Funiculus sociatus GB2-C1: one gene and its partner. The protein of the gene in region 2 interacts with the protein of the main gene of each other region in a pairwise test. Links are inferred from orthologs where the notes say so. Each region holds a gene or a part of one and is shown on either strand. Other genes may lie near its edges.

Region 1 (3,109 bases), on a different replicon or contig from region 2:
TGTTAAGTAATTGACGACATTGGTGGCACCCATAAAGCCTTGCCGTTTGCAATCAATCACATCTTTGAGGCGTTCTAAATCAAAAGTGTCGCCGCAGATATGTTCGAGAATGCAGTGATAGAAACTATCGTGCCAGCAGCCATCCATCGGACCATCTACATTTGTGATACTGGTAGTTTCCGGAATGTGTTCGGCAACGCTGTAAAACGGTTTCATGCTAGCAGCTTTTTTGGCTTCTTGAACTGCCCAGTGCATAAAGTCGTAGTTAGCGATTTGTCGGGCAGCATCAAAACGAAGCCCATCAATGTGATACTCTTCAATCCAAAAACGTATAGTGTCACCAGCAAATTTGCGGGCTGGGAAGGTGTCCAGATTTTCGTCGTAAAATTCGTAATTAAACTCTGGCCCCCAGTTATTATCTGGGTCACGCGGCGAGTGGTGATACCAATAATCGTGGTCAATTTGTGTAAGCGGACTTTCGGCTTCTGAGTGGTTATAAATCCCGTCCATGATGACGCGGATTCCACGGGCATGACACTCATCAATCAGATGCTTTAAGTCTTCCGTTGTGCCATAGCTGGATTCTGTGGCAAAAAAATAGCGAGGGTTATAGCCCCAGCTATGATCGCCCGGATATTCTTTTACTGGCATCAATTCAATGGCGTTAACTCCCAGGTCGGTGAGGTAATCTAACTTCTCAACAACGTGTTTATATTTGCCTCTGGCGTATTTGTCATCTTCCCCACCGGAAAAATCGCCTACGTGCAGTTCATAAATAACTAATTCTTTATCCGCCGGCAGTGGTTTATCGTCGTGCTGCCAAACGTAGGTATCAACAATTTTTTCACCATCTTTAATGCGTATAACACCGTTTTGGGTAGGGTTATCAATATCTGTCGCGTAGGGGTCAACAACGTCTATCCATTGATCCGGTTCAAAAAACCATGATTTTGATTGGACGCGGAATTTATATTGATAAACTCCATCTTCTAACTCAACTTTGGTACGAAAATAACCATCTTTACCTTTTTCCATTGGGATGTCCTCCCAATTAGAAAAATCACCTATTAAAGCTGCTCCTTTGTTATAGGGGGCAAATAAATTAAATTCAATGGAAGTTGCCATATAAGTGTCTGGAATTTCGGGTAAAAATTGCTTACAACAATATTTTCCACGTCTTCATCTCGCTTGGAAATCAATCTTGAGATAGAAAATGGCTTTATCGGGAATAATAATTAGGGAATAAGAGGTAATAGAAACTAAAGGTGATTTAGGATAGATTTTGGCGATTAATGCTAAATATGGCTAAATAAAGGAGCGATCGCGCCATAAAAAAAAGCCGGACGACTAGAAGTCGCGGCTAAATAAAGAAAGCCAGCTTGCGTAGGCTAGTGGGTTATATGTTACAAACTCAACCACGCGATCGCGTGTCTGATCCAATCTTCTGCATTTTGGCTTTTAGCCAGCAGCGCGTCTTGACTAACAGCAGAAAGTGCTTGCACAACCTCACTGCTGCTATATCCCAAGGCAAGTAGTGTCATCTCCACATCTTCTAAAATTCCTGGTGGAGGCCCAACTCCGGCGCTGGCGGCACCAGCAGATTGTCGCCATTCTGCAAGTTTGGTTTTGAGTTCCAATGCTAGACGTTCTGCGGTTTTGGCACCGATACCGGGAGTTTTGGCTAAGGCGCGAGTGTTGCCATTGACAATTGCTTGCACTAAGTCTTGCAGTCCCAAAGTGTCTAAGAGGGCGATCGCACCTCTGGCACCAATGCCACTCACGCTTAAGAGAGCGCGAAACAAATCCCGTTCCGCTGCCGAGGCAAAGCCATACAGGGTGATTTGGTCTTCCCGAATTTGCTGGTGCGTAAAGACTTGAACGGTTTCTCCTGCTGCTGGTAACTTATTCACCAGGGTCGGCGGGACTTGCAGTTCGTATCCTATTTGATTAACTTCCAGAATTAGAATAATGCGATTGGCGGTGCTTTTCTGGATGCCAGCTACCGTTCCTTTGAGATAAGCGATCATGGGGTTGTATCCCGACGACTAAAGTCGCGGCTTTCGCGTACAAAGTCCGCCTGCGCGGACTTTTAATATTAGCCGATGCCAGTCTGCTCTCGCTACGGCTTGGTTTATGTAGCGCCTGACTTTAGTCAGAAGGGATTTTTGCCAGAATTCTATCCTAAAAAGCCGAAGTTCTTCAGACCTTCTAGAATACCTCCAGCACAATAGGCTTTAGCAAAATAGCGATTTTCAGAAGGATTGGCTTGATGCCACTTCAGCAGTTCTGGCTGAGCATTACCGACAATGATTCCCCGTGTTTCACCTGACTCAAACATAGACAAATCGTTGCCGGAATCACCGCAAACAACGGTTTGAAGCGGAGGGATGCCAAAGCTTTCCCGCAGAAAAGCTGTTGCAGCTCCTTTGTTACCGTAGCGAGGTAGAATGTCTAAGTCTTTGCCGCTGCTGTACACGAGTTTGACATCCAGCCCCCGCTCTTGCAATAAATCTTCAAGCTGGGGGAGAACTTCAACTGCGGCTTCTGGGCTGAGGAAGTAACTAGCTTTGAAAGGGCCTTGTTCTGATTGTGGTTGGGGAACTAGGTCAGAAAAGTGTGCGGTGGTGGCGACGACGCGATCGCGATCCCAATTTTGCGAAAGGCGTTTTATCCAATCGGGATCTGGCTTATCGCTGCCGTTATGATAAATTTCCGTACCCACAGATAAAACCAAAACATCAGGTTCTATTAACTCTCTTTCAGTTGCGAGTTCCTGGTAGAGAACAGGCGATCGCCCCGTGGCATAAACAATTTTAGTTCCGCATTCTTCACGATGCTTACTCAGGTGGCGGTTCAATTCTGCCAGAGCGTCGTCATCACCCACTAAAGTATTGTCTAAATCGGTCACAAATAGAAATGGCTTCACATTCACATCGCTCATGGCTACGGATTTGATTTTTGGATTATTTTCCTATGCAGGCGCTATTAATGGTGCTGTGCGGTAAAAATCGCACTATCCATCTTTGTCAATTAACAATAAAAAAGCCTGGAAGTATTCAAAACACTCCCAGGTTGGAAATTGAGGTTACATGATGTCAGACATTAAGCA
Region 2 (3,168 bases):
AGTCGAGACTTGTTTTTCATAATGGTTGACTGATTAGCTGGCGCATTTCTATCAACCCGTCCCTACATCACTAAGCAATAGGATAGTTAAGTTCGCGGAAGCTTCTTAGTCAAATAGCATACAGAAAAATTAGTGTTAAATACATGAAAAAGGGGAATATTGTCAAGCGGTGTGCGGGAAGTGAAGTTATTGGGTAGGCTCGTGTGGAGCAGGCAAGATGCCCGCCCTACAGTAGTTCAGGGCTTACGCACGTCAACACACTGTAGGGGCATGGCATTGCCATGCCCCTACGACAGAATCAGCCATTCACTAATTAACTGCGTAAGTCCTGTAGTTCAAGACACATTTTTTCCCAACTTCAAAAATTCACCCGGACATCAGCCAAACGGCGATTCCGTCCCACCGTGAGAATTGCCGAAGCTGGACGACGAGCTAAGAAAGTTTGCAAGTCTTGAACTCCCCTAAGACGACGACCATTAATAGCAATGATTCTGTCTCCGGGTCTGATTCCGATATTCGCAGCAGGCGAGCCTGGCTGTACCCCCAAAACTACCAGTGTCCCTGTATCTACAGTCACACCCAAGCCACGAGTTGAAGGCACAGACGGACTTTGAGCGGTAGTAATCGGGGGAGCGGTTCGGTTACGGTTTTGTTGAATAAAATTTCTGGCAACTGTAGCACTGGTAGCGAACCCAATCCCCGTATTGCCTCCGCCACCGGGACTGAGAATGGCTTTGTTGACACCGATGAGTTCGCCCCGTGAGTTAAGCAAAGGTCCTCCGGAATTGCCCGGATTAAGTGCTGCATCCGTTTGTAAGTCGCCATTGCGACCAACACGGCTTAAGATACCTGTTGTCAACGTTCCCGACAATCCAAAGGGGCTGCCAATAGCAAAGACGCGCTGACCGACTTGAATGCTTGCGGGATTGGACAGCTTGACACTGGGGAAGCGATCGCTCGTATTCAATCTTACTAGCGCTAAGTCATTCGGTCGGTCAGTAGCAATTACTTGCCCGGTATAGCGCTTGCCTGTAGTGGTACTGACGCTCACCACACCACCTCTGGCGCTGCGAATAACGTGATCGTTAGTTAAAACCAGCCCTTCTGGACTAACAATAGTGCCAGAACCGGAACCTCTCCCGGTACTGATAGTGACTACCGCCGGACTGACAGTGCGATAAACATCAATGCTAGTTTGTTCTTCACCTTGAGCTTGGGCAAGAATCGTGGGAACGGGAACACTGCTCACGGCAGGCGTATTGAGCAAACAAAGGGAAGCAGCACACAACAACCAGCGCTCAGGTTTCATGACACTCAAAGGTAAGTAGCCGAATTTAAGAGGGATGACTCCATAAGATTGATGACGCAAATAGGCTGAGCGTGTTTCCTTTGTACGGATGTGTAGATTGCGGCTACTGCCCATACCACGCTGTCAGCGCCACCGCAAGGGCATCTGCGGCATCGTCTGGCTTGGGAATATAGTCTAAATTTAATTCCCGCGCTACGGCTTGCTGCACTTCTGACTTATCAGCATTACCCATGCCAGTAAGCCCCTGCTTAATCTGTGCTGGCGTAAATTCAACATAGGGGATACCGTGCTGGGCCAACACTAACACCATTATCCCCCGCGCTTGAGCCACCAAAATTGTGTTCCCCATCCGATAGAAGAACAATTTCTCAATCGCCACCAAATCGGGTTCCCACTGATCCAGCAAAGTGTGCAAATCGTCGTAAATTGTGCGGAGTCGTTCTCCCATCTCCGTTTTGGCGGAGGTTTGGATAACACCAAAATCCAGCAATGTTGCTACTTCTGGCGCGGTTTTTACTGGGCGCTTGGCAGCAGGAAGATTCGCCACAGCTAAGCAGTCAGGTGGTTTGCAGAGAATTACGCCAAATCCTAATGTGGCAAGTCCAGGGTCTAATCCTAAAATTCGCTTTTCCATTTAGCCAAGTTTACGGGATAAACCAAGCGAGCTGCCGCCTAAAATGGCGACTCAAGCTGACTTCTGATGCAATGTTTATATTAGCTCCCTCTAATTCCTGATTTTGCTGCTGAACGTCGCAAGCGTATCATAAGCTCAGTTAAAAATTTGGAGACAAACTTTATTAGTTTCGTATGTCACATCCCAAGAAGCTGCAAAAAATGTATTCTGATGGGCAAAGGCTCCCTGTTGCTCTTTAAAAGTGGCAACTTAGACACAAGTGTGCCAGTCCAATCAACTCGTAGAAGCGATTTATGGGAGCGTTCCTATTTCAGTGATTTTGCGCCCTTTCTCGTTAAAGTCGAATCTTGCCTTCGTGTTCCCCAGGAATCAGCAATGTCAAACGCTATTTTTAAACAAGCCTTACGCACCCTGAGACAAGAGTCGCACATCCCGTGGGGTTTGAACTCCAGAACTCCCCACCGAGTCAATAGCTGGTTTAAATGGTTGGCTCCCGGATTGTTGGTAAAACGTTGGTTGGTGATTAGTGCGGGTGGTGTGCTGCTAACCACTTTGGGTTTGGCAATTTGGGTGAAGCTGACACCGATTTTTTGGTTGATTCAGTTCATTGGGGAGCTACTGGAAACGATTACCACCATCCTTCCTAACTATGTGTCTGGCCCGATTGCGATCGCTTTCGGGGTGTTTTTGATTTTTTTGGGGCAAACTCGCTCTATGGGAGCGATTACCTCGGTGCTGAAGCCCTCATCAGATGAACAACTGATTGATGTGCTGTTAGCTCATCGTAAACTGAACCGAGGTCCAAAAATTGTCGCAATTGGCGGCGGTACGGGGCTTTCTACTTTGCTTAGAGGATTGAAGCACTACAGCGCCAATATTACGGCTATTGTCACTGTGGCAGATGATGGCGGCTCTAGCGGTCGTCTGCGGCGGGAAATTGGGGTGCTACCTCCTGGGGATATTCGCAACTGTATAGCGGCTTTGGCAGACCAGGAGAAGTTATTAACAGAACTGTTTCAATACCGCTTTAAGGCTGGGGATGGTTTAGTAGGTCACAGTTTTGGTAACTTGTTCTTAACGGCGATGAGCGATATTACTGGAGATTTGGAGAGAGCGATCGCTGCTAGTTCCCAAGTTTTAGCTGTGCGGGGACGGGTGTTACCAGCAACATTGAGTGATGTTCGTCTCTGGGCAGAATTAGAAGATGGGCGGCGGATTGAAGGAG

The links. The genes of interacting proteins can lie anywhere in the genome.
Region 1: the proteins of ruvC (region 2) and ruvA interact in binary tests that used the Escherichia coli proteins (3 or more experiments, as listed by UniProt). The link is inferred for Funiculus sociatus GB2-C1 from one-to-one orthologs.

Annotation. Positions count from the first base shown.
Region 1 is NZ_JAMPKJ010000049.1:34,261-37,369, reverse strand. The notes cover bases 216-3,007. They hold ruvA (Holliday junction branch migration protein RuvA), read right to left. Parts: upstream 2,028-3,007; coding sequence 1,404-2,027; downstream 216-1,403. Other genes in these bases: NDI42_RS20260 (sucrose-phosphate phosphatase), read right to left, coding at 2,177-2,941; NDI42_RS20270 (alpha-amylase family glycosyl hydrolase), read right to left, coding at 216-1,125. In the rest of the region: more of NDI42_RS20270, read right to left, coding at 1-215. UniProt on the Escherichia coli protein: The RuvA-RuvB-RuvC complex processes Holliday junction (HJ) DNA during genetic recombination and DNA repair.
Region 2 is NZ_JAMPKJ010000009.1:85,922-89,089, forward strand. What follows is about bases 179-3,029. They hold ruvC (crossover junction endodeoxyribonuclease RuvC), read right to left. Parts: upstream 1,944-3,029; coding sequence 1,413-1,943; downstream 179-1,412. Other genes in these bases: NDI42_RS06820 (S1C family serine protease), read right to left, coding at 359-1,309; NDI42_RS06830 (gluconeogenesis factor YvcK family protein), read left to right, coding at 2,319-3,029. Also shown: more of NDI42_RS06830, read left to right, coding at 3,030-3,168.